Regions from separate parts of the Kitasatospora sp. NPDC089797 genome, predicted to be linked through region 2. Evidence: riboswitches for the same ligand, from Rfam matches in the RefSeq annotation. Region 2 holds a riboswitch; each other region holds the start of a gene.
What was found. A riboswitch is a leader RNA that binds a small molecule or an ion and turns the genes downstream of it on or off. The one in region 2 is predicted to bind cyclic di-AMP.

Region 1: linked by a shared signal. The riboswitch ahead of AB0O91_RS34930 (transglycosylase family protein) and the one ahead of AB0O91_RS24575 (M23 family metallopeptidase) in region 2 are both predicted to bind cyclic di-AMP.
Region 3: linked by a shared signal. The riboswitch ahead of AB0O91_RS39050 (transglycosylase family protein) and the one ahead of AB0O91_RS24575 (M23 family metallopeptidase) in region 2 are both predicted to bind cyclic di-AMP.
Region 4: linked by a shared signal. The riboswitch ahead of AB0O91_RS23125 (NlpC/P60 family protein) and the one ahead of AB0O91_RS24575 (M23 family metallopeptidase) in region 2 are both predicted to bind cyclic di-AMP.

What each region holds. Positions count from the first base shown of each region.
Region 1 covers NZ_JBFBGS010000060.1:12,028-19,638, reverse strand. The annotation lists gene AB0O91_RS34945 (glycoside hydrolase family 13 protein) at 1-654, shown strand, start outside; gene AB0O91_RS34940 (LacI family DNA-binding transcriptional regulator) at 680-1,699, shown strand; gene AB0O91_RS34935 (hypothetical protein) at 1,791-1,991, opposite strand; gene AB0O91_RS34930 (transglycosylase family protein) at 2,213-3,562, opposite strand; cyclic di-AMP (ydaO/yuaA leader) riboswitch at 3,570-3,740, opposite strand; gene AB0O91_RS34925 (hypothetical protein) at 4,208-5,149, opposite strand; gene AB0O91_RS34920 (DUF397 domain-containing protein) at 5,710-5,973, shown strand; gene AB0O91_RS34915 (ATP-binding protein) at 6,317-6,898, opposite strand; gene AB0O91_RS34910 (helix-turn-helix transcriptional regulator) at 7,317-7,611, shown strand, end outside.
Region 2 covers NZ_JBFBGS010000030.1:95,569-103,179, reverse strand. The annotation lists gene AB0O91_RS24600 (GNAT family N-acetyltransferase) at 1-255, opposite strand, end outside; gene AB0O91_RS24595 (hypothetical protein) at 252-1,052, opposite strand; gene AB0O91_RS24590 (sensor domain-containing protein) at 1,209-1,952, opposite strand; gene AB0O91_RS24585 (GNAT family protein) at 2,083-2,673, opposite strand; gene AB0O91_RS24580 (hypothetical protein) at 2,716-3,591, shown strand; gene AB0O91_RS24575 (M23 family metallopeptidase) at 3,659-4,492, opposite strand; cyclic di-AMP (ydaO/yuaA leader) riboswitch at 4,505-4,663, opposite strand; gene AB0O91_RS24570 (YiaA/YiaB family inner membrane protein) at 4,861-5,151, shown strand; gene AB0O91_RS24565 (alpha/beta hydrolase) at 5,296-6,120, shown strand; gene AB0O91_RS24560 (WHG domain-containing protein) at 6,149-6,721, shown strand; gene AB0O91_RS24555 (PP2C family protein-serine/threonine phosphatase) at 6,858-7,611, shown strand, end outside.
Region 3 covers NZ_JBFBGS010000080.1:7,242-14,852, forward strand. The annotation lists gene eno (phosphopyruvate hydratase) at 1-991, opposite strand, end outside; gene AB0O91_RS39050 (transglycosylase family protein) at 1,244-2,128, opposite strand; cyclic di-AMP (ydaO/yuaA leader) riboswitch at 2,133-2,300, opposite strand; gene AB0O91_RS39055 (cytochrome P450) at 2,510-3,811, opposite strand; gene AB0O91_RS39060 (SDR family NAD(P)-dependent oxidoreductase) at 4,102-4,527, shown strand; gene AB0O91_RS39065 (MazG family protein) at 4,544-5,581, opposite strand; gene mfd (transcription-repair coupling factor) at 5,691-7,611, opposite strand, start outside.
Region 4 covers NZ_JBFBGS010000028.1:31,651-39,261, forward strand. The annotation lists gene AB0O91_RS23105 (glycosyltransferase family 4 protein) at 1-944, opposite strand, end outside; gene AB0O91_RS23110 (glycosyltransferase 87 family protein) at 1,157-2,530, shown strand; gene AB0O91_RS23115 (hypothetical protein) at 2,559-3,716, opposite strand; gene AB0O91_RS23120 (NlpC/P60 family protein) at 3,770-4,816, opposite strand; gene AB0O91_RS23125 (NlpC/P60 family protein) at 5,058-6,185, opposite strand; cyclic di-AMP (ydaO/yuaA leader) riboswitch at 6,196-6,352, opposite strand; gene AB0O91_RS23130 (NlpC/P60 family protein) at 6,689-7,611, opposite strand, start outside.

The DNA of each region.
Region 1 (7,611 bases), on a different contig from region 2:
CACGACGTCACCCGGCACGCCACCCGGTTCGCCAACGAGCCCGGTCTCGGCACCCAGATCCGCACGCCCGGCGACCGGTCGCTCGGGCTGCGCCGGGCCCGGGCCGCCACCCTGCTGATGCTCGCGCTGCCCGGCTCCGCGTACGTCTACCAGGGCGAGGAGCTCGGCCTGCCGGACGTCACCGACCTGCCGGACGAGGTCCGCCAGGACCCCTCCTTCTTCCGCCAGGCCGGCCAGGACGGCTACCGCGACGGCTGCCGGGTGCCGATCCCGTGGTCCGGCACCGAGGCCCCGTACGGCTTCGGCCCGGCCGCGGGCGGGCCGTCCTGGCTGCCGCAGCCGGCCGAGTGGGCCGAACTGAGCGTCGAGGCGCAGACCGGCGACCCCTCCTCCACCCTGGAGCTCTACCGCAGCGCGCTGGCCGTTCGACGGGCGCAGCCCGACCTCGGCGCCGGCACCGAGGTCGAGTGGCTGGACGGCCCGGAGGGCACTCTGGTCTTCCGCCGCGGCTCCTTCCTCTGCACCGTGAACACCACCGCCGAGCCGGTGCGGATCGCGGCCCCGGGACGGCTGCTGCTGGCCTCGGCCGACCTGGTGGTGGACGGCGGCGAGACCGTGCTCGCTCCGGACGCCACCGGCTGGTGGGCGGTCTGACGTGGTTGCAATAGGCTCTGGGACCGTGACTACGGCGCGACTCTCAGACATCGCGGCGCAGGCGGGGGTCAGCGAAGCCACCGTCTCCCGCGTGCTCAACGGCAAGGCGAACGTCTCCGCCGCCACCAGGCAGACCGTCCTGGCGGCGCTGGACGTGCTCGGCTACGAGCGGCCGACCCGGCTGCGCCAGCGCAGTGCCGGGCTGATCGGGCTGATCACGCCCGAGCTGAGCAATCCGATCTTCCCCGCGCTGGCGCAGGTGATCGAGCAGGTGCTGAGCCGGCACGGGTTCACGCCGGTGCTGTGCACCCAGACCCCGGGCGGCTCCACCGAGGACGAACTGGTCGAGATGCTGGTGGACCGGGGCGTGGCGGGCATCGTCTTCGTCTCCGGACTGCACGCCGACTCCACGGCCGACCACGACCGTTACGCCCGGCTGGCCGGGCGCGGGGTGCCGTTCGTGCTGATCAACGGTTACAGCGAGAAGATCGACGCGCCGTTCATCTCACCGGACGACCGGGCCGCGATGTGGATGGCCGTCCAGCACCTGGCCGAACTGGGCCACGAGCGGATCGGCCTGGCGGTCGGGCAGCGGCGGTACGTGCCGGTGCTGCGCAAGATCGAGGGCTTCACGGCGGCGATGCGCGAGGTGCTCGGGCTCGGCCGGGAGCAGGCGGAGGAACTCGTCCACCACACGCTGTTCAGCGTGGAGGGCGGGCACGCCGCGGCCGGGGCACTGCTCGACAAGGGCTGCACGGCGATCGTCTGCGGGAGCGACATGATGGCGCTCGGGGCGATCCGGGCGGTGCGGCAGCGGGGGCTGTCGGTGCCGCAGGACGTCTCGGTGGTCGGGTTCGACGACTCGCCGCTGATCGCCTTCACCGAGCCGCCGTTGACCACGATCCGGCAGCCGGTCGAGGCGATGGCGACGGCGGCGGTGGACGCCCTGCTGGAGGAGGTCGGCGGGAACGCGGCCCAGCGCGGGGAGTTCATGTTCCAGCCGGAGCTGGTGATGCGGGGTTCCACCGGGGCGTGCGCGCGCTGAGGCCGGTGGGTCGCGTCTCAACTGACGGGCCCCGGAGGGCGGTTGCCCTCCGGGGCCCGTCGGCGTGCGGTCCGCCCGGCTGCGGTCGGGCTCAGCCCTCCTGGACGGTGGGACGGTCGGCGGTGACCCGGTGGCCGTCGGCCGCGTCGCCGGTGCGGGTCCCGGTGCGGCGACCGCGGGCCAGGTAGTCGCGCAGGACCAGCTCGACGGCGTCCTGGGGGTTCTTGGTACCGGAGAGCAGCATCGCGTCGATCGCGAGGTTCGCGTCGAGCGTGACGGTGACCTGGGCCATGGTGACTCCTCCTCGGGTGCAGAGCAGCAGCATGCCCGCCGGGGCGGGGTTTGGCCATGCGGCGGCCGGCCTCCGGGGACGCCGAAGCCCCGGGAAGAGCGACCAGACTCTTCCCGGGGCGGTCGGGGGCCGACAACTGACAGCTGATGAAATCTGTTGTCTGTTATCTGTCAGTTGTCATCCGTCGGCCGGCATCCGTCGGCCGCGTGCCGACCTCGGGCTCAGACCCGGCCGGCGAAGTCCGGCGCCCAGTTGGCGACGGTCTGCAGGCGGACGCCGGAGCTCGGGTTGGCGGCCTCGACGTACTGGCCGTTGCCGATGTAGATGCCGACGTGGTAGACGCCGGAGTCCTGGCCGTTGTTCGACCAGAAGAGCAGGTCGCCCGGCTGCAGGCTGTCCAGCGAGACGTGGGTGCTGGCGGCGGCCTGGTCGGCGGCGACGCGCGGGATGTTGATGCCCGCGGCGCGCAGCGCGGCCTGGGTCAGGCCGGAGCAGTCCCAGCCGCCGTTGCCGGTGCCGCCGTAGACGTAGGCCTGGCCGACCTTCGACTGGGCGAAGGAGACGGCGGCGGCCATGCTGCCGGTGGCGGCCGGGGTCTGGGTCTGGGTCCCGGTCTGGGTCTGCGGGGCGGGCTTCGCGGCGGGCTTGGTGGCCGGCTTCGAGGCGGCCGGCTTGGAGCCGGACGGCTTGCTCTGGTCGACCGGCTTGGCGTTCACGGCACCGCCGTTCGAGGCCTGGCCGGACTGCTGCGAGCGGTCGAACCAGGTGAAGTCGGAGCCGGACTTGGCGGTGCCGGAGGTCTGGCCGGCCTGGGCCGCCCCGCCGTCACCGAAGGTCAGCTGCTGGCCCGGGTAGATGGTGTCGGGGCCCTCGGTCAGGGTGGTGCGGTTGAGGTCGTACAGCCGCTGCCAGCCGCCCTGGACGTTGTGCTTGTCGGCGATGGTGGACAGCCAGTCGCCGTCGACGACGGTGTAGCCGCCGGCCTGGGCCTGTGCCTGACGCTTCTGCGCCCAGGTGTTGTCGGCCGACCCGGTGGCGGGGGCGGCGGACGCCGAGTCACCGGAGGCCTGTGCCTGGTCCTGGGCGGGCGCGGCCGGCTTGGCGGGCTTGGTCGCCTTCGCGGCGGGCTTGGTGGCCGGCTTGGCGGTGGAGGCGCCGGTGGAGGCACCGGCGGAGGTGTCGACGGACGCCGCGGCGCCGCCCTTGGTCAGGCCCGCCTGGACGGAGCAGACCGGCCAGGCACCGGGGCCCTGCGAGGCGAGGACCTTCTCGGCGACGGCGATCTGCTGGTCCTTGGTGGCCTGGTCGGCCCGCGCGGCGTAGGCGTTGCCACCGAAAGCGGCCCAGGTGCTGGAGGTGAACTGGAGGCCGCCGAAGAAGCCGTTGCCGGTGTTGATGGCCCAGTTGCCGCCGCTCTCGCACTGGGCGACCTTGTCCCAGGTGGAGACCGGGGCGGCGTTCGCGGTGCCGGTGGTGAGGCAGGGGACGGTGAGGCCGACGCCGGCGACGCCCAGGGCGGCGATCACGCGGCGGGTGCGGCTGGACAGGCGGTTGCCGTTGGAAGGCAGCATGAAGACGCGGTCCTCTCCCACGCCTGCGAGGTGAGCTGTCGGATTCGGGCTGGAGTTGCCCGGCCGCGCTGTGGCGCGGCTTCACCCCTAGCCCTGGACCGTTTCCGGGAAATGGTCCGGGGCGACTTACCTGTGGTTCCCCCGCTCCTGCCGTGATGCGTTTTCGCGCTTGCCAGGACATCCGACGGCAGGACTCGGCGTCGCGGATGAACTGGGTCCGTGTGGTCACGAACGGGGAGCACGTTAAGCAGACTTAAGTTCAAACTGCAAATACCTGTGATGCGCATCACGGCTTAGCGGGAAAGGCCAAATGGGCCGTAATTCATGATCGAAAGTGATCATTTTCCAGCAATATCGCGACTGATTCTCGCAATTGGCTCAGGCTCAGAAAAAAGGTGACGGAGCGTCGAAGTGCGACGGGGGCGCACGGTCGGGCGGGTGGAGCGCCCGTGGATCGAGCGCCCGGCAACGCGCCGGCTATTCATCGACAAAAGGCACCAGAAACGGACATTGCGCCGCATTGCCCGCTGAACTCTCGAAAGGGGCGATCCGTGCACGCCGAAAGGGCCCGGAACGCGGCGGTTCCGGGCCCTTCGGTGGTGCGGGTGGCCCGCGACGGCGTCGCGGGGCGCGGAGGGGCGCCGATCAGCCCTCCAGGGGCTCCTCGGCGGCCGCGTGGGCCCGTCGGGAGCCCTCTCCGGCCCCGTCGGCGGCGACGGCCTCCGCCTCGGCCAGCTCCTCCGCGGTCGGCGTCGGCAGTGCGGCCAGGTAGGTGGAGGCGATCAGCTGGCCCACCGTCGGGTAGGCGCCCAGCGGCGCGGCCGACGGGCAGCCGGTCTCCTCGGCGGCCGTGGCGAGCAGTTCGGAGTCCGCCTCCGGGCCGATGACGAGCGGGGCCAGCGCCGGGCGCTGGGAGCCGGTCTCCTTCAGGTGGTCGACGGCCCCGGCGACCGAGCCGGGCACGTCGAGCGCCGCGGCGACGACCGGGACGGCCAGGCGGGCGGCCAGCAGGACGCCGGTGATCCCGGCCGCGGCGGCGGCCTCCTCGCCGCCGACGGTGGTCAGGACCACGCCGTCCGCGGCGGTCGCGATGGCGAACAGCCGGGCCCGGTCGGCCCGGGCCAGCCCGGCCTCGGAGAGCCGCACGTGGACGGCCTCGGCGAGCAGCGGGTGCGGGCCCAGCGTGTCGGTGACGGTCGCGCCGTACTCCGCGGCGAGGGCGTGGAGTTCGGCCAGGAAGCCGTGCGGGCCGGGCACCAGCGGCACCACGACGGGCGTCGGCAGTCCGGCCTCGGCGGCCGCCGCCAGCAGCTCCGCGACGGTGCGCTCCTCCGGGTCCTCGGTCTCGGCGCCGCCCGGGAGGTAGCCGACCGCCGCCTGGACGCCGGTGTGCTCGCTGCGGACGATCGAGAGCAGTTCCTCGACGACCGAACGGGACTCGGGCCCCGCGGCCGCGGGAACGGCGAGCACCAGGGCCGGCGAGCCGGTGCGGATCTCGGGGCGCTCGGGGCGGCGGTGGCGCCCCCGCGCACGGGAGCCTGGAGTGCGGACGGGCAGTGGCGCGCCCGGGATGGCTGCGGTGCTCATGCCGGAGATCGTAGGACATCGGCCCGTCAGGCCTGCAGTCGGCTGCCGTACGGGCTTCGGGCGGCCGCGGTGCCGAGGCCGTGTCCTGGCCGGTCGACTCCGGGTCGATTGCCTACAATCCGGACATTCTTCGCCCAACCCCCGCGTGGGCCCCCGCAGTTGCTCCTGACGTGTCCGGTGGGGCGGCGCGTTGCATGAGAGGTGCGTGAGATGTCTCACAGCCGGTGGCCGGGCTGACGGAGGGTCACGGCGGTGCGACTCCCGGCATTCGAAGATCAACATTCAGCGGGGGGCCGCTCACGGCCGGTTATGGACGACTCGTCGATTCAGTCGGCTATGTCCGTTTACGTACCGTCAGGAGAAGGGCCCGTGAAGAGTTCGCGGCGACCGGTAAAAAGGCACATGCACCTGCAATGTCCCGTGCTGATGCACGTGCACTGCGGCTATCATCGCGTCAAGTGAGGCGTTGTGCCGGGCCGGTACGGGGCCGGTCCGTTCGTTCGGCGGGTGCCGGGGGCGCCGCGCTGGACGACAACTCCGGAGCTCTTCGGGAGACTTCTATGCACGACTCGCAGGACACGCACGGCTCGAACCACACCTACAACGGGATGGCCGCCGCCGACCTCCAGGGGGTGGTCTGGCAGAAGAGCCGGCACAGCAACTCCCAGGGCAACTGCGTCGAGTTCGCGGCCCTCCCGGGCGGCGACGTCGCGATGCGCAACTCGCGCTTCCCGGACGGCCCGGCGCTCATCTACACCCGGGCCGAGATCTCCGCCCTGCTGCTGGGCGCCAAGGACGGGGAGTTCGACCACCTGGCGGTCTGACCGGCTGCCGCTCCACCATCGGGGGGCCGTCGTGGGTGCTGACACCACGACGGCCTTTTTTGTCGTCGCCGGGAGGCGGTCCTGCGGTCGGACCGGTCCGTGACGGACCGTGCGGCCCGGGGTGTCCGGCCCGTCCTGGTCCTGTGAGCGGTTCCGCGGGCGGTCCTGGGGGCCGGGGCTGCTGCGGTGCCCGCGACGGCCGGGAGCGGCACAGGGGCTGCCGGGACCGTCCGGGTCACCGGGCCCGCGGGAGTCGTCGTCCGGTCCGGCTCGGGGCCCGGCTGAAGGGCCCGGGGAGTGGTCCTCCCGGGTCGTCCGTCGGCCGGCCGTGCGCCGTGCGGCGCTAGGCCGAGCGCCGGTGCCGTCCACCGATGTCGATCCGTCCGTCCAGCGGGCGGCCGTCCGGCCCGCAGGCGTCGAGTCCGCCGCCGTCCAGTCCGCCGCCGACCGGCTCCGCCTCGAACATGGCCCAGACCACCTTGCCGCTGCCCAGCGGGTGCCAGCCCCAGGAGCGGCTGAACGACTCCACCAGGTGCAGTCCGCGGCCGGATTCGGCGACGAAGTCCGCCTCCCGGGCCACCGGGCCGGTGCTGCTCGGGTCGCTCACCGCGCAGACCACCTGGGGTGCGCGGTGCACCAGGCTTATTCGGATCGGCAGCCGTCCGTCCGGGGTCGGCTGTGTGGGAAAGTCGTACTCGCCCAGGGCGCCGCCCGAGGGGTCGGGCCGTGCGCCGATCGCATGCCGGAGCGCGTTGGTCACGAGTTCCGAGGCGACCAGCGCGACATCGTCGAACAGCTCCATCAGGCCCCAGCGCTGGAGAGCGGTCCGGGCGAAGTCGCGAGCGGTTCTCACGGCTTCGAAGCGAGGAGCGAGCGTACAGGTGACCACATGGGGGTCAACCGCCAAAGCCGTACCGGTGCTCATGAAGAGCTCCTCCCATAAGGGGGCGGACACGGCTGGACCCGCCGGGGTCATGCCGGTCACCTCCGACTCGCTCGGCCGCTCGGCCGCCCCTTCGACCAGGCGCGCGCGCACTCGAACGCCCGATGGCGCGGGGGACGCCGCCGGGTCGGTGCACGGAGTCGCGCGTGGGGTCGACGCGGAGCCCGCGGGATTGCCAGGGATGTGCAGGTGCACGTGCACCATGGTGGTGTGCGCTCACTGCAGATGCAAGAGTCGATTCACGTGCAGTCGCACTATTGGCATATGCAAGCGCCGGATGCACGTGCATCCTGGTGTGCGGAGTGCAGAACTGATAGGAACATCCGTCAGTATCGGCACCGTGAGCGCTCAACTGATGGCAGACTGTGCGCTGTTTGCCCTAGGTGGAGGTTTCGACCGCATGACCACAGTTCAGCCGGGCGGCGGCTCGATGGTCCGCCGGATCCTCCTCGGCTCGCAGCTGCGTCGCCTGCGTGAGGCGCGCGGCATCACCCGTGAGGATGCGGGCTACGCGATCCGCGCGTCCGAGTCCAAGATCAGTCGCATGGAGCTCGGCCGGGTCAGTTTCAAGGAGCGGGACGTCGCCGACCTGCTCAGTCTCTACGGCGTGGACGACGGGCTGGAGCGGGAGGCGCTGCTCGGCCTGGTCCGCGAGGCCAACAAGTCCGGCTGGTGGCACAGCTTCAACGACGTGC
Region 2 (7,611 bases):
CCCCTGGGCCGCGTCGGCGACGAACATCAGGTCCAGTTCGGCCGGTTCGTGGATCAGCGCGTAGAAGCCGAGCAGTCGGCCGTCGGCCTCGTCGACCGCCATCCGCACCTCGTGGCGCTCGACGTAGTCGGGCGCCACGGCGTAGCCGTCGATCATCGCGAAGTACGCGCCGCGGTAGGCGGTGGAAGCCTGGATCAGTGCGGTGAGGCGGGCGGCGTCGGCGGGCTCGGCGGGCCGGATCGTGGTCTCGCTCATACGAACGAGTATAGGAGCCCACCCGGCGAGTGACTATTACATTTTGCCGAACCCCGGGGCACCGGCCGGGGCCGGCGGAGGCGGCGGTCGGCGGCCCGCAGCACCAGGACCCGCCGGGTGCGGCCGTCCCCGCCCGGCACCCGGAGCACCTCGCTGGCGATCCGGCGCTCGCCGAGCGCGTACCGCAGCCGGTCGAGGTGGCCGCAGCGCCGCCCCAGGCCGTCGTTCAGCGGCTGGACCCGCACCTCGCCGTCCCCGGCCGTCACCCGGACCAGCTCGACCAGGGCCGCCAACTGGCGCTCCGGCCCGAACAGTTCGGGGTAGGCGAAGATCAGGTGGCTGCTCAGGGTGAGCGCGAACGCGCCGTCCGCGAAGGGCAGCCGGGGCAGCGCGGCGGCCAGGTAGTCCTGGGGGTGGGCGGCGGAGTCGGCGGTGAACAGCCGGCGGGCGCGGTCCCAGCTGCGCAGGTAGCGCTCCGGCCGGAACGGACGGCACGGGTGGGACGAGGGGTACAGCTGGGGGCGGGCGGCCATCGCGGCGGCCATCGCCGCCCGGGCGGCCAGGGCCCGGGCGGCCACCTCGGGCGGCGGCAGCGCGTAGGCCGGGTCGACGGCGATCACCCGGCAGCCCAGCTCGCGCGCCTCGGCGACCAGGCCCGCCGCACCGCCCGGGCAGTCCAGCAGCGGGCCGGGCAGGGCGGCGAGGCCGGCCCGGGTGAGGCCGAAGAGGGAGCAGTACTCGTCCAGCGGACGGGAGGTGACCAGGATGTCCGGGTCCGGGCCGGGGGCGGTGATCACCCGGTCATCCGAACACGGGCCCGCCCCGCCCGCATCCGGAGCGCGTCCGGGTCCGGAACGCGTCCTCGGCGCGGCCGTGGCGGGAGGGGCCAGGGGGCCCCGGGAGGGCCGGACAGGACCGGGAGCGGCCGGGCGGCGGGCGGCGCCCGGGGCGGCTCAGCCGCCGAGCAGGCCCCGGGCGGCGGCCCGGTTGACGCCGGTCAGGCCGCGGACCAGCTGCGCGGTGAGGAAGACCAGCAGCAGCCCGACCGCCGAGAAGGCGGCGATCTGCCAGGTGCCCTCGATGTAGTAGGCGTGCCGGACGTGGTGGCTGTCGGTGAAGTCGAACAGCTGGTAGCCGCGCCAGGAGGTGTAGCGCGGGAACACCCAGTGGTAGACCGGGTAGAGCGCCATCGCCCAGCCCAGCACCAGGAACACCAGCGTCATGGTGAAGCTGAACACCGCCCAGGGGAACATCACCACCTGGTACAGCGCGGCCTTCCAGCCGGCCCCGTCGGCCAGCCGGGCGGTGATCGCGCCCCAGGCGCCCGGCCGGACCTGGCGCACCGGCGCCGGGGCCGGCACGTCCAGGGCGAGCAGCCCGCGCACCCGGACCAGCTCGGCCAGCCCCAGGCCCCGGCCGGCGCTGGTCAGACCGGCCAGCACCGGCAGGCCGAGGACGGTGACGACGGTGCCGAGGCCGAAGCAGAACAGCGCGATCGAGACGGCGAAGCCGACGATCGCCATCGGCAGCCCGGTGAGCACGTAGCCGACCTCCCGGTAGTAGTGCCCCGAGAAGGGCGCCCGCCAGAAGCCCGGCGGCTGCTCGGTGCGCCGGGCCCGGGCCGGGCGGGTTCCGTCGTCGCCGTAGCCGCCCGGGGCGTCCCAGTCCTGACCCAGCGTGCTTCCGCTGCTGCTCATCTCCGGCCCCCGGCCCCTCGTGCTCGCGTCCGTCACCACTCGCTGACGTGATCCAGTCTGCCCGGGGCGCGGCCCGGCGGACATCCGGCGGCCCGGCGGCCCGGGGGTGGGGTTAACCCCCGGCCGGCGGCTACCGGGCGGGCGGGAGGTCGGGCGGGAGGCCGGGCCAGTCGGCCGCGAGCAGCCCGTACCGGTACGCGTCGCGCCGGGCGCCGCCCGCGGGCCCGTCCTGCCGCACCCGCCCCTCCGCCCGGAAGCCGAGCCGGGTGAGCACCCTGGCCGAGGCGGTGTTGTCCGCGTCGACCGAGGCGGCCAGCCGGTGCAGGCCGAGCGCGCCGAAGGCGAGCCCGCAGAGCAGCCCGGCGGCCTCACCCGCGTAGCCGAGGCCCCGGACCCTGCTGCCCAGCACGTAGCCGAGGTCGGCGGAGCCGTCCGTGCCGAGGGTGAGCGCGGCCTGCCCGACCGGCACCGCGTCCGCCGGGTCCTCGGCGTCCGCCCGGCGGACCATGGCGAGCCGGTAGGTGGACCGCGGCTCGGCCATCGCCTCCTCCAGGTACAGCTCCAGCTGGTCGGCGCAGGTCTCCCGGTCGCACGGCCCGAAGGGGAGGTGGCGGGTCACCTCCGGGTCGCCGAACAGCGCGTGCAGCGCGTCCACCTCCGCCGGCGTGTGGTGGTACTCGCGGACGGCCAGTCTGGGGCCGAGGAGTCGGATCGGGACCATGGCTGCCGACCCTACCCGCGCCCGGCGACTACCGTTTCGAACATGAACGACGAAGACCTGCGACTCGCCCCGCGCACCAGGGCCGCCGACCTGCTGGCCTGGGCGGCCGGCCAGGACCGCGCGCCGGTGGCCGAGGCGCCGCTGCGCACGGTGCTGGCGCTGCTGGAGCTGGGCGAGGGCAGGATGCACGACGGCTGGCCCGAACTGACCTCCGACGCGGTGGAGCACCTGCTGTACGAGCGGCTCCACCTGTACGTCCAACCCGCGCCCGAAGAGGACCCGCTCGCCTACGGCGAGGCGGTGCGGCTGCTGGTCGACCACCAGCGGGCCGCGAAGCGGCTCAACGCCAAACGGCAGGAGCGGCTGCACGCCGAGGCCGAGTGGCAGGGCGAGGTCGCGGCCGGGCTGCTGCGCCGCGCCGACCTGGTGACCTGGCCCCGGCTGTACGCGGTGCTGCTGCACGCCCACGACGTGGACGTGGCGGACCCGGCGGCCGTCCGGGACTGGCTGGCCGGCTTCGCCGGACTGACCGAGGAGGAGCGGCTGGCCGGGTACGAGGCGCTGGGCCCGACCGGCTGGCTGGACGAGCCGGACGAGCAGGGCTGGTGGGGTGCGGGCCGGGTGCTGTCGGTCGGTATGGCCACCGACGGCGCGCGGCGGCTGCTGGAGCAGGGCCTGATGCGGCGCAGCTACCGCAACCTGGCCGAGCTGAACGCGCTGGGGCGGCCGATGCCGGACGAACTGGCCGGGGGCTTCGAGGAGTTCGAGACGGCGGCGGCCGAGGCCGCGCTCGACCTGCTGGGCGGGTGGACGGTGCCCGGGCTGCCGCGGCTGCTGGTGGAGGAGTTCCCCGAGCTGGCGCCGGAGCCGGGGGCGGCGGAGATCGAGGCGTACCTGGCGCAGCTGCCGCCGGAGTGACGCACCCGCCGGAACGGGTACCGCGAAGGCCCCGGACACCGGGTGTCCGGGGCCTTCGCGGCGGTGGCTACGGGGTGAGGCCGCGCTGCTGGAGCCAGGTCTCCGGGTCGACCGGGGCGCCGCCGCCGGGGCGGACCTCCAGGTGCAGGTGCGGGCCGGTCACGTTGCCGGTCGCGCCGACCTTGCCGATCTGCTGGCCGGCGGTCACCTTGCCGGAGCCCTTGATGATCGAGGAGAGGTGGCAGTACCAGATCTCGGTGCCGTCGGGCAGGGTCTCGACGATCCGGTAGCCGTACGCGCCGGACCAGCCGGCCGAGGTGATGGTGCCCTGGCCGAGCGCGAAGACGGCGGTGCCGGTGTCGGCGGCGAAGTCCAGGCCGGTGTGCAGGTGGGCCCAGTAGCGGGCGCTCTGGCCGTAGTGGGCGGAGAGGTTGTAGTCCTTCACCGGCAGGGTGAGGGCGGCGGCCTTGGCCCGCTCGGCCTCCGCCGCGGCCCGCTCGGCCTCCGCCTCCTTGGCGGCGGCCTTGGCCGCGGCCTCCTGGGCCGCCTGCACCCGGGCGTCCTCCTCGGCGGCGGTGCGCTGGCTGTCGGCCTGCTGCTGGATGCGGGCGGCGAGCGCGAGGCCGGGGTCGGCGGCCAGGGCGACCGGGGACTCGTCCTGGGCCTCGATCGCGGGCGCGGCGGCCGGGGTCGCGGAGGCGAAGCCGGTGGCGCCCAGGGTGGCGGCGACGGCGGTGACGCCGAGCAGCGGGGAGGCTCCGCGGGTCTGACGCGGCATCCGGTGGCGGTTGGCCTCGGCCTCCGGGGCGAGCGCCCCGGGGTCGTCCGGGACGGGGTGGTCGAGGAGCTGGGTACCGGCTGCGGGGCCGGCCGGGTGTGCCGGGGTGTGCGTCGACGCCACGGGGGCGCGCTCCTTTCCTTCCTTCGCGCCTACCGGGTTAGCTGACGGGTTCGGAGCAGGAAGGTCTCCTACGGCCGGGCCGGGGCCCCGCCGATTCACCCCAAGGAACGTGGTTCCCCGGCTCCCTGACCTGCCCGGAGGCCGGCCGGCGGGATTAGGCGACGGCGCACGGTGCCGTCTGGGTACGGCGTTGACGACCGCGCTGCGTTATCAAACGTTAATCCTAGGAGGCTCTGATTCCAAGCCATCCGTCCGGGACGGCTGTGGAGCAGGTGATCGGACGTCAACGAACGATCCTTCAAGCACCTGGCCCCATCTGAGTACTCCTACTCATGTGCGACCGGGCCGGCCGCCCGCATCCTGGCGCCATGAGCGCACCGATGCAGTCACGGACCACGGCCGCGTACTACGTCCAGGCCGTCCTCTCCTTCACCCTCTCCGCCGCGGCCCTCGCCGTCGGGATCGCCTACCTGCCCGTCGGCGGCTGGACCCGGGCCTTCCTCGGGATCGGCCTCCTCTACACCGTCACCTCCTCGTTCACGCTGGCCAAGGTGGTCCGGGACCGGCAGGAGTCCACGGACACCGTCGCCCGGGTCGACCAGGCCCGGCTGGAGAAGCTGCTCAGCGAGCACGACCCGTTCCGGGTCGAGGGGCCCTGAGCCGCGCCGACCCGGCGGGCCGCGAGCCGGGGACCGGCCCGGCGGCCCCCGGGCGGGGCCGGCCCGGCGGGGCTTGACGGCTAAGGCTATTAGCCTTAGCTTTATGGCTATCGGCAGCACAGAGCGAGCCAGCGGAGGCCCACCATGAACGGCACCACCACCCCGAACACCCGGTACCTCGACGTGCCCGGCGGCCGGCTCGCGTACGACGACACCCGGCAGGGCGACGGCACCCCCGTCGTCCTGCTCCCCGGCATGCTCGACTCCCGCCACGCCTACCGGCACCTGCACCCGCTGCTCACCGCGGCCGGGCACCGGGTCGTCACCATGGACCTGCGCGGCTTCGGCGAGTCCTCGATCGTCTGGGACGACTACGGCCCCGCCGCGATCGCCACCGACGTGCTCGCCCTGCTCGACCACCTCGGCATCGGGCGGGCCGTCCTGGTCGGCCAGTCCTACACCGGCGCCACCGTCGTCAGGATCGCCGGGGACGCACCGCAGCGGGTCGCCGGGATCGCCCTGATCGACGCCTTCGTCGAGCACCGCTCCAACGCCCTGATGCGGGGCGTGATGGTCGTGATGGGCGCCGCGATGGTCCGCTGGCCCGGCGTCTGGGGCTACTACCTGCGCAGGATGGCCTTCCCCGGCCCCCGCCCCGCCGACCTCGACCGCTACGTGGACGGACTGGTCGCCGCCCTGCGCACCCCCGGCCGCCGGACCGCCACCCGCGGCTACGTCACCGGCGACTCCGCCCCGACCGGCTGGTGCGCGGCCGTCCGCTGCCCCGCCCTCGTGCTGATGGGCAGCAAGGACCCCGACTTCCCGGAGCCCGAGGCCGTCGCCGACCTCCAGGCCGGGAAGCTCGGCGCGCGGAAGGTCATGATCGAGGGGTCCGGGCACTACCCGATGGCCGACAACCCGCAGGCCGTCGCCGACGCCCTGCTGCCCTTCCTCGCCGAACTCGCCTGACCCTCGTCCGTACGGAGGACCCGCACCCATGCCCCGCGTAGGACTGACCCCCGACCAGGTCGTCGACCACGCCCTCGCCCTCCTCGACGAGCAGGGCACCGAGGCCCTCACCCTGGCCTCCGTCGCCGCCCGTGCCGGGGTCGCCACCCCCTCGCTGTACAAGCACGTCAGCGGCGGCCTCGCCGAACTGCGGCGGCTCATCGCCGTCCGGGTCACCGACGAGCTCGCCGACCGGCTCGCCGAGGCCGCCGTCGGCCGCAGCGGGGACGACGCGGTCACCGCCGTCCTGCGCGCCTACCAGGCCTACGCCACCGGCCACCCGCACCGCTACACCGCCCTCCCCCAGGCCCCGCAGCCGGACGAGGACCTCACCCGCGCCGCCACCCGTCTGGTCGGCGTCATCATCGCCGTCCTGCGCGGCTACGGCCTCGACGGCTCCGAGGCGATCCACGCCGCCCGCACCGTCCGCTCCCTCGCCCACGGCTTCGCCTCGCTGTCCATCACCGGCGCCTTCCAGCTCACCGAGGACCTCACCACCACCCACGACCGCCTCGTCACCACCCTGACCACGGGCCTGCGCTCCTGGCCCCGCCCGGCGTAGCACGCCGACCGCGCCGCGCCGGGCCGGCGTCCCGCGCGGCGGTCGGGTGGGGGCCGGTGCCGCCGGACGGGTTAGTGTGACCGGGCTGACTGGTGGTCATGACAGGGGACCGCCCACGCCTTGGCGGAGGTCCCGGGTGCCCGCACTGATCGCGAGGGTGCGGCGCTGGTACGGGCGGCTGCTGGACGGGGACGCCCGGGCGGGCCGGGTGGCGCTGGGGCTGCTGCTCGGGGTGACGGTGCTGCTGGGGCTGCTGCCGCTGCTGCTGCCGTACGGCTGGCCGCCGTCCGCGCTGGTGCTGCCGTTGGTGGTGGGCGGGCTGGTGCTGCGGCGGGGCCAGCTGCTGGTGCTGGTGTGCGCCGCGCTGGCGGGCAGCGGGCTGGGCGCGGTGGTGCAGGACCCGCGCGGGGTGCGCTGGGGGGTGACGGTGGTGCTGGCCGCGACGGGGGCGACGGTGCTGTCGGCGAACCGGTTCCGGCACCGGCTGGGGCTGCGCGGGACGCAGGGCGACTCGATGCTGCTGGAGCTGGCCGCGCACAACCGGGCCCTGGCCCGGCTCCCGGAACGGCTGCTGGACTGGCACTTCGACAGCGCGCTGGCCCCGGCCGGGGGCGCGTCGTTCTCCGGGGACTTCCTGCTGTGCGCCCACCGCCCGGAGGAGGACCTGCTGGAGCTGGTGCTGGTCGACGTGTCGGGCAAGGGCAGTCGGGCGGCGGCCCGGTCGACGCACCTGTCCGGCGCGTTCGCGATGCTGCTGGGCCGGGTGCCGCCGGAGGCCTTCCTGCCGGCCGCCAACGACCACCTGGTGCGGATGGGCTGGGAGGACCACTTCGCGACCGCCGTCCACCTGGCGCTGCACCCGGCGACCGGCTGCTACCGGCTGTTCAACG
Region 3 (7,611 bases), on a different contig from region 2:
CGTTGGCGGTGCCGGTCTCGATGCCCTTGGCCAGGCGGGCCGGGTTGGTGACGAACAGGTCGTCGCCGACCAGCTGGACCTTGTCGCCCAGCTTGACGGTCATGGCCTTCCAGCCGTCCCAGTCCGACTCGTCCAGCGGGTCCTCGATGGAGACCAGCGGGTAGGCGGCGACCAGCTCGGCGTAGTACTCGATGAGCTCGGCGGCGGTGAGGGCCTTGCCCTCGAACTGGTAGGCGCCGTCCTGGAAGAACTCGGAGGCGGCGACGTCCAGGGCCAGCGCGATGTCGCGGCCGGGCACGTAGCCGGCCTTCTGGATCGCCTCGGTGATGAGGTCCAGGGCCTCGCGGTTGCTGTCCAGGTTCGGCGCGAAGCCGCCCTCGTCGCCGAGGCCGGTGGACAGGCCGCGCTCCTTCAGCACGCCCTTGAGGGTGTGGTAGACCTCGACGCCCCAGCGGACGGCCTCGGAGAAGGACTCCGCGCCGATCGGGGCGATCATGAACTCCTGGATGTCGACGTTGGAGTCCGCGTGCGAGCCGCCGTTGAGGATGTTCATCATCGGAACCGGCAGGACGTGCGCGTTCGGGCCGCCCAGGTAGCGGAACAGCGGCAGGTCGCTGGCCTCGGAGGCGGCGTGCGCGACGGCCAGCGAGACGCCCAGGATGGCGTTGGCGCCGAGCGAGGACTTGTCCGGGGTGGCGTCCAGGTCGAGCATGGCCTGGTCGATCAGGCGCTGCTCGGTGGCGTCGTAGCCGACCAGCTCCGGGCCGATCTGCTCGATGACGGCCAGGACGGCCTTCTCCACGCCCTTGCCGAAGTAGCGGTTCTTGTCACCGTCGCGCAGCTCAAGCGCCTCGAAGGCGCCGGTCGAGGCACCCGACGGCACAGCGGCACGACCCGTGCTGCCGTCGTCGAGGCCGACCTCGACCTCGACCGTGGGGTTGCCGCGGGAGTCGAGGATTTCGCGGGCTACGACGACATCGATGGACGGCACGAAGCATCTCCTTGCGGAAGCAGGGTCCGGCTGACGGTGGTGCGATCGGCCGGATGATTGCGGAGTCGTTACGACCAGAGCCTAACCGCCCGGGCCCCCGGGGCCACGTCGACCTCGGCTCCGTCTCAGCGTGTGGCCCCGCTACCCACCGGTAGTTCACCTGCGCGCCCCGGCTCGTCCGGCCGGGTCCGGCGAATGCGGACGAAGGGGGCCGCGCCGGGCGCGGCCCCCTCGGATGCGTCCGGGAACGGCTCAGCCGAGGTGCAGCACCTGGCCGGGCACGATCAGGTCCGGGTTGCCGCCGACGGTGCCGCGGTTGCCGTCGTAGACCGACTGCCAGCCGCCGGACACGCCCTGGACGGAGGCGATGCTGGACAGCGTGTCGCCGGCCCGGACGGTGTAGTCGTGGGCGCCCTGGGCGGACGGCGCCTGGGCGGCGGCCCGCGGGGCCGTCTGCGGCTGGGCGGCCGTCTGCGGGGCGTACTGCTGGTAGACGCTCTGGTGGCTGGTCCAGTACCAGGCGCCGTTGTTCTGGTACCAGAACACCTTGGCGTCGGCGTCCCAGCCGGCCTTGCCCGGGAAGCCCTGGGCCTGCGGCTTCGCCAGCTGCGGGGCGGCCGGCTTGGCGGCCTGCTGCTGCGGCGCGGCCTTGGCGGCGGGCTTCGCGGCGGGCTTGGCGGCCTGCTGCTTGGGGGCCTGCTGCTTCGGGGCGGACTGCGCGGTGGTGTCCGCGGCGGCGTCGACGGCCGCCGGGGCGCCGCCCTTGGTCAGCCCGGCCTTCTTGGAGCAGACCGGCCAGGCGCCCGGGCCCTGCGAGGCGAGCACCTTCTCGGCGACCGCGATCTGCTGGGCGCGGCTGGCCTGGTTGGCCTGCGCCGCGTACGCGGTGCCGCCGTACGCCTTCCAGGTGCTGGAGGTGAACTGCAGGCCGCCCGAGAAGCCGTTGCCGGTGTTGATGCCCCAGTTGCCGCCGCTCTCGCACTGGGCGACGGAGTCCCAGACGGAGGCCGGGGCGGCGGAGGCGCCGGTGGCGCTGAGCAGCGGCAGGGCGAGTCCGACGCCGGCCACGCCCGCGACGGCGATGGCCTTCTCGGTCTGGGTGCGACGGCGGTGGCGGCCGGTTCCGACGAGCAGCATGAAGGGTCCCTCTCCGCACGCCTGCGAGGTGAGCTGTCGGGTTCGGACCGGGAGGTGGCCCGGCCGCCGTCTGCGGAATCCCTTCCGCTCGGGCGGCTTCACCCCAAGCCGTGGAGGAACGGCAACAAACCTGGTTCCCCCGCCCCTGCCCAGGGTCTGGTCGGTTTCCCGTGGTGCGGCGGGCAGGATTCGGCGTTCCGCGCACGGGGTCCGCAGCTGCGAACTCCAGGGAGACTAGACAGATCCTCAGATCAATCACAAGCTCATATCGCCGACATCACACAAGAATTACGGCGCGTGTTCGATCGCCTACGGACGGCGGGGGTTTGTCCGGTTTGATGGGTGTTCATACCGCCGCCGACGGTCGGATGCGACACCGTGTCAGGGTGTCGGAGCGTCCGGACGGGAGTGCGGCGAACGGCTCTCCGGAGCGAATTCGACCGGGAGCTCGCGCAATCCACGCATGATCAGACCGCCCCGCCAGCGCAGGTTCTCCGGGCTCTCGGCCAGCCGCAGATCGGGCAACCGGGTGAGCAGGGTGGCCAGCGCGGACCGCCCTTCGAGCCGGGCCAGCGGGGCGCCGATGCAGTAGTGGATGCCGTGCCCGAAGCCCAGGTGGGGGTTGTCGCTCCGGGCCAGGTCCAGGGTGTTCTCGTCGGCGAACCGGGCCGGGTCGCGGTCCGCCGCCGCCAGCACCACCAGCACCGGGTCGCCGACCGGGATGTCCACCCCGCCGATGGTCAGCGGCCGGGTCGCGAACCGCCAGGTCGCCAGCTCCACCGGCCCGTCGTAGCGCAGCAGTTCCTCGATCCCGGTCTCCAGCAGCGCGGTCTCGCCGCGGGCCACCGACTCCTGCAGCAGCGCCCGCTGCCCGGGGTTGCGCAGCAGCGCGTACGTCCCGTTGCCGATCAGGTTGACCGTCGTCTCGAAACCGGCGAAGAGCAGGATGAAGGCCATCGCGGCGGCCTCGTTCTCGGTCAGGTGCTCGCCGTGGTCGCTCGCCCGGATCAGACCGGAGATCAGGTCGTCCCCGAGGTCGGCCCGCTTGCGGTGGATCAGCTCCAGCAGGTACGCCCGCATCCGCTTCACCGCCCGGCCCACGCCGCCGCGCTGGCCGCCGCCGTGCCGGATCATCATTCCGGCCCAGTCGCGGAAGTCGTCCTGGTCCTCGGCCGGCACGCCCAGCATGTCGCAGATCGCGTAGATGGGGAGCGGGAAGGCGAACTCGTGGATCAGGTCCGCCGATCCGCGCTGCGCGAAGCCGTCGATCAGCCGGTCGGTCAGCTGCTGCACCCGCGGCTCGAACTCGGCCACCCGGCGCGGGGTGAACGCCTTCGACACCAGCCGGCGCAACCGGGTGTGGTCCGGCGGGTCGATGTTCAGCAGGTGGGTCATCAGGTCCGCCTGCCGCTCCCCCGGGATGCCCACCCGGCCGGTGCGGTGCGCCTGCCCGCTGTGGTGCGCCGGGTTCTTCGACAGCCGGCCGTCCGCCAGCGCCTGCCGGGCGTCCGCGTACCTGGTCACCAGCCACGCCTCCACGCCGCTCGGCAGCGTGGTGCGGTGCACCGGGGCGTGCTCGCGCAGCCAGGCGTAGGCGGGGTACGGGTCGGCGGCGAACTCCCAGGTGAAGAGCTGGGGGCCGGGCTGGGCGGCGGGCTGGGCGCCCTCGGGCTGAGCTGGCATGGGTCGACCGTAACCGCTGGACCGGGCCCGCCCGGACGGCCTCCGGGCCGGCGCCGGGGTGTCACCGGTTCGCGAACCGTTCGTGAGCGGCGCGCGAGCGGCGCGCCAACGCTCCGTGGACGCCCCGTGGACGGTCCGTGGACAGGCCTTGGACAGCTCTTGGCCGGGTGGCAGGCGTGAGCCTGGTCACCTGCGGGGTAATCCCTGTTGCGGAGGGTCAGGACGTGCCTACGATCCTCCGCAGTATGCGTGGGCGCCGGTGCGGTGTCGCCCACAGGGAGGAGCAGGCCATGCGGGTCAGCGGAGCAGTCGTCGTCATCGCGGTGCTCGACGGCGGTTCGGGGGCCGGCCTCGCCCGTCGGTTCACCGCGGCCGGCGCCGCCGGGATGCTGATCGCCGACCAGCACGTCGGGATCGCCGAGGACCTCGCCGCCGAACTCGACCGGCCGGGCTGCCCCGTGGTGGGCGTCTCCGGCGACGTCCGCCGGCCCAGCGACGTCGCCGCCCTGGTCGACACCGCCGAGAAGCACCTCGGCCCGATCGACCTCTTCTGCGTGGCCGGCCCGCGCGGCGAGCGGATCGTCTCCCTCGCGGACCTGCCCGACCACCTCGACCTGGAACGCCTCGCCGAGCTCGTCGCGCTGGTCGGCGAGGCCATCGGCGAACTCGTCCCGCCGCAGCGGCACTCGACCGAGCGGACCGCCACGGCGGCCTGAGCCCGCCCGCCCCGGTCTACTCCGGCTTGAGCCCCTCGGCCGCGCGCACCGCGTCCCGGTAGCCCCGCGCGGCCGAGCGCAGCGCCGCGTCCACGTCCACGCCGGCGTCGTGCGCCCGCTGCGCGACGGCCAGCAGCAGCCGGCCCGCCGACTCCGCGGTCAGCTCCGCCGGCAGCCGGTACGGCTCGTCCGGCACCCCGGTGAAGCCCGCCCGGTGCACCCGGGACACCAGCTTCGCCGCGTACGCCAGCGCCGGCAGCCCGGCCGGCACGCCGTCCAGGACGGACTCCCGGTCCGCCTTCTCGGCCGCCTTCAGCTGCTCCCAGTTGGCCTCGACCTCGGCCGCACCGCCGGTCTCGACGTCCCCGAAGACGTGCGGGTGCCGGTAGACCAGCTTCTCCACGAGGTCCCCGGCCACGTCGTCGACGGTGAACGGGTCGGTGGGGTGCTCCTCGGCGATCCGGGCGTGGAAGAACACCTGCAGCAGGACGTCGCCCAGTTCCTCGCGCAGCGCGTCCCGGTCCCCCTCCTCGATCGCCTCGACCAGCTCGTAGGCCTCCTCGACCAGGTACTTCACCAGGCTCTCGTGGGTCTGCTCGGCGTCCCACGGGCAGCCGCCGGGCGAGCGCAGCCGGTCCATCACCGAGGTGAGGTCCAGCAGCCGCGCCCCCGGCAGGTCGTAGGAGCCCGGCAGCACCTCGATCTCCGGCACCTCCCCGGCGCGCTCCACCGCCAGCCGGGCCAGCGCGTCCGTCAGCCCCGGGTCCCCGTCCTGGCCGCCCAGCCACACCGTCGGCCCCGCCCCGGCCGGCTGCCCGGTCAGCAGCCGCGCCAGCTCCGGCGCGGATCCGGCCGGCGCCACCTCGACCGCCACCCCGGCCTGCCGCACGGCCGCCACCTGCGGGTGCCCCTCCTCGCCCACCAGCACCCGCCCGGCCGAGCGCAGCGCCTCCCAGGCGGGCCAGGCCAGCAGCCCGGGGGCCACCCGGTGGGTGGTGGTCAGCACGATCAGCTTCGCGCCCGGAGCGTTCGTCGTCACAGCGTTCGTCGTCACCCTCCGAACCTACCGCCGTTCGGGTCGGGGCACCGGCCGGTGCCCGGAGCCGAACGACGGCCACCGGCCCGGCCGGTGGCCGTCGTTCGCGGGTGCCCGGCGGGCGGTGCTACTTCTTCGCCCCCGCCAGGTCGTCGAACATCGCCGACAGGAACTCGCCGCACCAGCCCAGCAGCTCCCGCCCGACCAGCGGCTTGCCGCCGATCCGGCCGGTGCTGGGCCGCGGCACCAGCACCTGCTGGGCCGCCGCCTTGACCTGGCTGCGCGGGTAGAGCCGGTTCAGCCGCAGCTGCTGGGACTCGCGCAGCTCCACCGGGCCGAAGCGGACGTTCGGGCCCTGGAGGGTGATGTCCGCGATCCCGCACCGCCGGGCGTAGAGCCGCAGTGCGGCGACCATCAGCAGGTTCTCCACCGGGTCGGGCAACTTCCCGTAGCGGTCGGTGAGTTCGTCCCGGACCTGCTGGATGTCCGGCTCCGAGTTGACCGCCGCGATCGACCGGTAGGCCTGCAGCCGCAGCCGCTCGCCGGGCGCGTAGTCGTGCGGCACGTGGGCGTCCACCGGCAGCTCGATCTTCACCTCCAGCGGCTCCTCCTCCGGCTCGCCGCCGCCCGCCAGCGACTCGCGGAACTCGGCCACCGCCTCGCCGACCATCCGCATGTAGAGGTCGAAGCCGACGCCCGCGATGTGCCCGGACTGCTCGCCGCCGAGCAGGTTGCCGGCGCCGCGGATCTCCAGGTCCTTCATCGCGACGTACATGCCGGCGCCCATCTCGGTGTGCTGGGCGATGGTGGCCAGGCGCTCGTGCGCGGTCTCGGTGAGCGGCTTCTCCGGCGGGTACAGCATGTACGCGTAGCCGCGCTCGCGACCGCGGCCGACCCGGCCGCGCAGCTGGTGCAGCTGGGAGAGGCCGAAGGTGTCGCCGCGCTCGACGATCAGGGTGTTGGCGTTGGAGATGTCGATGCCGGACTCCACGATCGTGGTCGACACCAGGACGTCGAACTCCTTCTCCCAGAAGTCGACGACGACCTTCTCCAGCTGGGTCTCCCCCATCTGCCCGTGCGCGGTGGCGATCCGCGCCTCGGGCACCAGGTCCTTCAGCCGGGCGGCCGCCTTGTCGATCGACTCCACCCGGTTGTGGATGTAGAACACCTGGCCCTCGCGCAGGAGTTCACGCCGGATCGCGGCCGAGATCTGCTTCTCGTCGTACGGCCCGACGAAGGTCAGCACCGGGTGCCGCTCCTCCGGCGGGGTGGTGATGGTGGACATCTCGCGGATGCCGGTGACCGCCATCTCCAGGGTGCGCGGGATCGGCGTCGCGGACATGGTGAGCACGTCCACGTTGGCCCGCAGCTTCTTCAGCTGCTCCTTGTGCTCGACGCCGAAGCGCTGCTCCTCGTCGACGATGACCAGCCCGAGGTCCTTGAACCTGGTCTCGGAGGAGAACAGCCGGTGGGTCCCGATGACGACGTCCACCGACCCCTCGAACAGCCCCTCCAGGACGGCCTTGGCCTCGCTGTCGGTCTGGAAGCGGGACAGCGCCCGCACGTTGACCGGGAAGTTGGCGTAGCGCTCGGCGAAGGTGGAGAAGTGCTGCTGGACCAGCAGCGTGGTCGGCACCAGCACCGCCACCTGCTTGCCGTCCTGGACGGCCTTGAAGGCGGCCCGGACGGCGATCTCGGTCTTGCCGTAGCCGACGTCGCCGCAGATCAGCCGGTCCATCGGGACGGACTTCTCCATGTCCGACTTGACCTCGGCGATGGTGGTCAGCTGGTCCGGGGTCTCCGCGTACGGGAAGGCGTCCTCCAGCTCGCGCTGCCACGGGGTGTCCGGGCCGAAGGTGTGGCCGGGCGCGGCCATCCGGGCCGAGTACAGCTTGATCAGGTCGGCGGCGATCTCCTTGACCGCCTTCTTGGCCCGCTGCTTGGTCTTCGCCCAGTCCGCGCCGCCGAGCCGGTGCAGCGTCGGGGCCTCGCCACCGACGTACTTGGTGACCTGGTCGAGCTGGTCGGTCGGCACGAACAGCCGGTCG
Region 4 (7,611 bases), on a different contig from region 2:
TCCGGCGCCCCGCCGGAGTCCCCCGCGACCACCGGCAGGCCGGTCGCCGAGGCCTCCAGGTAGACGATCCCCAGGCCCTCCACGTCCAGCCCGCCGCGCCTGGTCCGGCAGGGCATCGCGAAGACGTCCCCGGCCCCGTAGTGGGCGGGCAGCTCCGCCCAGGGCACCGAGCCGGTGAACCGCACCGAGGCCCGCACGCCCTTGGCGTCCGCGAGCTTCTCCAGGTCCGCCCGGTACGGCCCGCCGCCGACGATCAGCAGCACCGCGTCCGGCACGTCCGCCAGGATCCGCGGCATCGCCTCGATCAGGGTGTCCTGGCCCTTGCGCGGCACCAGCCGGGAGACGCAGACCACCACCGGGCGGTCCGCCAGCCCCAGCCGGCGGCGCACCTCGGCGCCCCCCGAGCCGGGGTGGAAGGTCGTCTCGTCCACGCCCGGCGGCAGCTGCACCATCCGGGCCGCGGCCCGCGGCCCGACCGCGGCGGCGATCCGCGAGCGGGTGTACTCGCCCAGGTAGGTCAGCACGTCGGTGCCCGCACCGATCCGCCGCAGCAGCTGCCGGGAGCCGGGCAGCTGCGCCCAGGCGGCCTCGTGCCCGTGGGTCATGCCGAGCAGCCGCCCGGCCCCGGCCCGGCGCAGCGCGGGCGCCATCAGGCCGAGCGGGGCGGCCGCGCCGAACCAGACCGAGTCGCACTGCTCCGCGCGCAGGATCTCGGCGGCCCGCCGGGTGACCCGCGGTGTGGGAACCATCACCTTCGTGCGGTCCCGGATCACCGGGAACGGCTGCTCGGCGTCGAAGCGCCGCACCTCGGTGCCGTCCCGCCAGGTCGAGGCGTACACCACGATGCTCCCGGCGGGCTGACGGACAGCCATGTTGTGCACGAAGGCCTGGATGCCTCCCGGGCGGGGCGGGAAGTCATTGGTGACGATCAAGGTTCTGTGCATCAGGCCACGGCTCGCTCGGTCGGGGGGTGCTCGGTGTACCGCTGGGTGATCCGTACGATAGGTCAACACCATGACCCGCCGGGAACGGAACCGCGCACGGCAACCGTTTGACCCCCGGGTCAGTCCTAGTACCTAGGCCGCGGACGCGGCGGCCCGGGCGTCCGTCCGTACGACGCCTCCGGTGAGGACGTCGAGACGAACGAGGGAGCGCAGTGGAGTTGGCCCCGGCCACCGAGTCCGGTTCTTCGCGCGGCCGCCTCGGGCGCCCGCTCGGGGCGCTGGCCGCCCTCGGGGCGACCTGGGTGGCCACCCGCACCGTGCTGGTGCTGCTGATGACCGGCGTGCTGAAGTCGCCCGGCGGCGACGTCACCGCGGACGTCTGGATGATCTACCACGCCTGGTACGGCGTGCTGCAGACCGGCACCTTCCCGTTCGACGACGTGACCTGGCAGTACCCGCCCGGCGCCGCGCTGGTGATCCTGCTGCCGGGCCTGCTGCCCTGGTCGTACCTGACGTCGTTCTGGGTGATCTGCGGGATCGCCGACGCCGCCGCGGCCGCGCTGCTGATCCGCACCGGGCTGCGCCGGGGCCGGACGCTGACCGGTGCCTGGCTGTGGGTGGTCGCGGTGCCGCTGCTCGGCCCGATGATCTACAACCGCTTCGACATCCTGGTCACCGCGCTCACCCTGGCCGGGCTGCTGGCACTGATCCGCCGCCCGGCGATCGGCGGGCTGCTGCTGGGCCTGGGCGGTGTGATCAAGATCTGGCCGCTGCTCGGCCTGATCGGCACCCCGTCCGGCCGCCGCACCCGCCGCGCCTGGACGCTGGCCGCGGCCACCGCCGTCTCGGTGGGCTTCCTGCTGGCGGCCGGAATGAACGGCGCCTTCGGGTTCCTGGCCTTCCAGGGGGCCCGCGGCATCGAGGTCGAGTCGGTCGGCGCACTGCCGCTGCACATCGCCCGGATGGCCGGGGGCTGGGACGGCAAGGTCACCATGAACTACGGCTCCCCCGAGATGCTCGGGCCGTGGGTCCCCGTGATCAGCAAGGTGATGATGGCGGGCACCGTGCTGGGCTTCCTGTGGCTGCTGCTGTGGCGCTTCACGGCCCGCCGCCGCAACGCGGCCACCATGTACGACGCGGCGCTGTGCGCGCTGCTGATCTTCGTGGTGACCAGCCGGGTGATCAGCCCGCAGTACCTGGTCTGGCTGATCGGCGTCGCGGCGGTCTGCCTGACCGTGCGCGGCACCAGCCAGCGGCCGGTGGCACTGCTGATCCTGCTCGCCTGCCCGCTCACCCTGCTCGAGTTCCCGACCCTGTTCACCCAGGTGCTCAACAGCGAACCGCTGGCGATCACCGTGCTGGGGCTGCGCAACCTGCTGCTGCTGACCGCCGCCGTGCTCTCCGGCATCCGGCTCTGGCGCTCCACCCGCGCCGCCGAGCCGCTGCCGCCCACCGTGGTGCTGCCCGAGCGGCCGGCCCTGCCGCCCGCCTCCGCCTACCCGGTGCGCCCGGGCATCGCCTACGAGCAGGACCTGCTGGACGGCATCGACCACCCGGCGGGGGTCCGGCCCTCGAACGGCCGCTGAACCCGGCCGTGAGACCCTCTCGCAGTCGTCAGCCCTTCAGGGCCGCCACCTCGGCCAGCCAGAGCCGGGTGAACTCCGCCGAGCCGGTGCCCAGCACCTCGCGCAGCAGCCGGTCCGTCCGCTGCTCCCGGTCCGCGCCCTGGCCGTCGTCCCCGCCGACCGCCCGGTAGAAGGCGACCAGCCGCTCGGTGCCGTAGCGGCGGGCGATCAGGTCGCAGGCGAGCCAGGACTGCTCGTAGGCCTGGGCGATTCCGGTGGCGCCCGCGGCGAAGTCCGCGTCGGCGGGCAGCGCGGTGGGCAGCCTCCCCGCCTGGACGTCCCGGGTCAGCTCGGGGGCGATCTGCTGGGGGCGGCGCCCGGAGTCGCGGTAGGCGGTCCAGTCGGCGACGCCCTCGGAGAGCCAGAGCGGGGTCCAGGCCCGGGTGTCGGCCCGGGTCGCGACGTGGGTGGTCTCATGGGTGACCACCACCTGGCGGCCGAAGTCGCTGAGCCGTCCGAACGCCTCGGGGTTGATCACCACCCGGTCCGCCGGGGTGTGCCGGGGCGCACCGGGGGCGGCCACGGTGACCGCCGCCATGCCCGTCCAGCCCGCCGGGTCGGCGTCCAGCAGCCGGGCGAACTGCGGCTCGGTGGCGGGCAGTTCGAGCAGCAGTCGGCCGGGCCAGGCGCCGCCCCAGACCGCGTTGACGGCCGGCACGGCGCGGTCCCCCACCGGGACCAGCCCGGCCGGGTCGGGGCCGTCGGCGAGGCCGAGGACCAGGCAGTGGGCGCCGGAGGCGGTCCGGACCGGGCCGAGGTCCCAGAGCGCCGGCGGCCCGCCGGCGGCCTCCTCGCGCTCGACCCGCCAGCCGCCCGGGTCCCGGACCAGCTCGATCCGGCGCGGGTACACCACCGGGTACTCGTCGTACCCGGCGATCCGCAGCGCCAGCTCCGCGGACGCGGTCAGCCGCTCCGGCCCGCCCGCCGACGCCGGACCGGACGGGACGACCAGGTTGCGGTACACCGCCTCGGCGCCCGCGAGCCCCGACCGGGCGGGCAGCGAGCGCGCCCGGTCGGCCAGCACCCCGGCCACCTCGGCGCGCCGGTCGACGGCCCGCCCGCCCGGCGCCGCCGGGGCGGCCGGGGGCAGCGACAGCTGGGCCAGCCCGCCGGCCGCCAGCAGCAGCGCACCGCGCCGGGACAGCACCCGGCGCGGCCGGTCTATCGGGAGGGGACCGTCGGCGCCGGCCGGGTTCGCGCTCAGAGCCGGACCACCCCCGAGACCGGCATCGCGTTGACGCTCTCGTACCGGACCCTGGCGCCCGGGTACGGGGCGTGCACCATCACCCCGCCGCCGGCGTACATCCCGACGTGGTGCATGTCCCGGTAGAAGATCACCAGGTCTCCCGGTCGCGCTTCGGAGAGGCTGATCCGCTGCCCGGCGTACGCCTGGGCCTGCGAGGTCCGCGGCAGGGTCACTCCGGCCTGCCGCCAGCTGTAGTACATCAGACCGGAGCAGTCGAAGGCGCGGGGCCCGGTGGATCCGTAGACGTACGGCGAACCGACCATCCGCACCGCCGCGGCCAGCGCGGCCGCCCCGCGCTCGGAGGCGGCCGGGGCGTTGCCGAGGTCCAGCCGGTCGGTGCCCCGGGTGGCGCGCTGCTCGGCCTCCCGGGCGTCCTGGGCCGCCATCCGGACCCGCTCGGCGGCGCCCAGGCCGTTGAGCAGCTTCTGGGCCTTGGCCAGCCGCTGCTGGATCTGCTGCTTGTTCTCGGCGAGCGTGCGGCGGGCCTGGTCGAGTTCGGAGAGCTTGGCCGCGGTCTCGGTGCGGCGCTGGTCGAGCCGGCGCTGACGGGTGACCAGCTCGTGCAGCGTCTCCTGCTGCCGCTCGGCGGCCTGGCCCAGGGTGCGGGCGCGGGCGAGGTAGCCCTCCGGGTCGGTGGAGAGCATCAGCTGGGCGGTCTGGGTCATCCCGCCGCTGCGGTACTCGGCCCCGGCCACCGCGGCCAGGTCGCCGCGCAGGTCGTTCAGCTGCTCCTGGGCCGCGGCCACCTCGCCCTGGAGGGTGGTGGTCTCGCCGACGAGCCGCTTCTGCGCCTCCTGGGCGGCGTTGTACTTCTCCGAAGCCTGTTCGGCCTCGTCGTACAGCTGCTCGACCTGCGCCTTGACCTCCTTGCGGTCGGGCGCGTCCGGCGCCCCGGGGGCGGCCTGGGCGCTTCCGGCGGTCGCCACGCCCAGGGCCGTGGTGGCGGCCGCGGTCAGTACCAGCGCACGGGCGAGCAGTTGGGAACGGCGGTGCACGGCCATGCGGCAGCGGCTCCAGTCCTGCGGCGCGGCCCCGCGGCCGCGCCCCGGTGGGCGGCCGTCGAGCGGGAGTCCGGTGGCAGACGTTAGCGAGTCCGGGCAAGTGAGTCCAAACCCCTCCCGACCCGAATATTTGACCCCTATTCGGACATCTGACCGAGGCGCCGGAAAAGCCGCAGGCCCGGCCCTCCGTACTGGAGGACCGGGCCCGTGGAAGCCTGGCCGGTCGGACGACCGAGCGAGGTCAGACCCGCACGATGGAGGCCAGCGGCATGTTGGAGACGGCCTCGTAGCGGACCGACGCACCCGGCTTGGGAGCGTGCAGCACCTGACCGTTGCCGGCGTAGATGCCGACGTGGTGGGCGTCGCCGTAGAAGATCAGCATGTCGCCGGGCTGCGCCTGGGAGATGTCCGAGCCGATCCGGGTGCCGGCGCCGGCCTGCTCCTGCGAGGTGCGCGGCAGCGACACGCCGGCCTGGTTGAACGCCCAGACCATCAGGCCGGAGCAGTCGAAGGAGCCGGGGCCGGTGGCGCCCCAGACGTACGGGCTGCCGACCTTGGTGGCGGCGGCGGCCAGCGCGGCGGCACCGTGCGAGCTGCCCGGGGCGACCTTGACCGGCGCGGCCGAGGAGCCCGAGCCGAGGTCGCCGCGGCTGCTGTCGCGCGAGGCGCGGTCGGAGCCGGCGGACTGGGAGGCGGCCTTCGCGGCGGCGTCGGCCTTGGCCTTGGCGTCGGCGGCGGCCTTGTCCTCGGCGGCCTTGAGCGCCTGGCGCTCCTGCTCGGTCAGCGTGTTGAGCAGGTCCTGGGCGGCCTTCAGCTTGTTCTGGACCTCGTCCTTGGAGGCCTTCAGCTGAGTGGTGGTCGACTCCAGCTCGGCGAGCTTGCCCTGGGCCTCGGTGCGGTCCTGGTCCAGCTTGCGCTGCTGCTCCTGGAGCTGCTTCAGCTGGTTCTTCTGGGTGCTGCCGGCCTGGTTCAGCGCACCGGCCTGGTTGAGGAAGTTGTCCGGGCTGGAGGAGAACATCAGCTGGACGGTCGGGGATATGCCCCCGTTGCGGTACTGCTCGCTCGCGATCTCGGCGAGACCGCCCTGGAGGTCGGTCACCTGCGACTGCTGCCGGGCCACCTGGTCCTGCAGGCCGGAGACCTGCTTCTCCAGCTCCTGCTGCTTCTCCTGGGCGGCGTTGTACTTCTCGGTCGCCTGCTCGGCCTGCTCGTTGAGCTGGTCGACCTGCTCCTTGACCTGGTCCTTGGTCGGCTGCGGGTCGGCGTGCGCGCCGGACTGCGCGGAGAGGGCGACGGCCGCGGCGGCGACGCCGGTGAGGATCGAGACACGGGCGCGACTGGCGGGCTTGGGACGACGATGGGACGCCACGAAGGCGGACTCCTTCTTCCTACGTCCGCCTACCGGGTGAGCTGACGGGTTCGGGCCGGAAGCATGCCCTACGACGCCTCACCGGCCCCAACCGCGGCCGACCTGGCGCCGATTCACCCCGGAGGAACGTGTGGTTCCCCGGCTCCGCTCCGCAGCGCCCCCGACTACTGGGCTCCCCTGTCGGGCAGTCGCTTCGACCTGCCCCGCTGTTTCGCGAACTCGGCGGTAACCACCGCCGCCACCCAGGCTGGGTGATCGACAGTGCGGTGGCTCGGAGCACGACCCTAGTAACTGAACCGTGATCCGTTCAAATCCTTGTCAGAAAAAAGACGGAAGATTACCCAGTTTCTTTTGTGAAAATGACTGATGGTGATCGTCGGCGCACGCAAAGCTGATCAGGTCTCACCGACCGACCGGCGCGTCGCGCAAACCGAAGCGCCACCCCCGATCGGGGGTGGCGCGGATCACAGGGCCGGAACGGGCTCCCGCGGCGTGTCGGTCCGTCAGATCCGGCGGATGGTGTTGATCGACATCGCGTCGGCCTTCATCACCTTCACCACGTCACCGGTGTGCGGCGCGTGGACCACCATGCCGTTGCCGATGTACATCCCGACGTGGTGCATGTCCCCGCCGTAGATCACCAGGTCGCCCGGCTGGGCGGTGGCCAGCGTCACGGCCGTCCCGATGTGGCCCTGCTCCTGCGAGGTGCGCGGCAGCGAGACACCGGCCTGGCCGTACGCCCAGACCATCAGACCGGAGCAGTCGAAGGTGCTCGACCCGGTGGCGCCCCACACGTACGGCGAGCCCTGCTTGCTCATCGCCTTCGCCACGGCCACCGCCGCGTAGCCGCTGGCCGGCGGCAGGTTGCCGAGGTCGACCCGGTCGCTGCCGCGCGAGGCGCGGTCGTCCTGCTGCTGCTGGGCCCGCAGCGCGGCCCGGTCGGCGGCGCTGAGCGAGTTCAGCAGGTCCTGGGCCGCCTTCAGCTTGGTGTTGACGTCCGACTTGGCCTGGTTCAGGTCCTTGGTGGTGGAGTCCAGCGAGGCCAGCACGGCGGCCGCCTCGGCCTTCTCCTGGTCCAGCCGGCGCTGCTGGTCGAGCAGGCCCTTGAGCGCCTCGGTCTGGCTGGCGCTGGCCTGCTGGACGCTGGACGCCTTCTCCAGGTAGCCGGACGGGTCGGAGGAGAGCATCAGCTGGACGGACGGGTCGATGCCGCCGGTGCGGTACTGCTCGCCCGCGACCTGGGCCAGGCCCACCTGCAGCTGGCTCATCTGGTCCTGGCTGCGGGCCACCTGGTCCTGCAGCTGGTCGGCCTGCTTGCGGAGCTGGTCGGCCCGCTCCTTGGCGCCGTTGTACTTCTCCGCCGCCTGCTCCTGCTCCTGCTGGAGCTGGTCGATCTGCGCCTTGACGTCCGTCTTGTTCGGCTGCG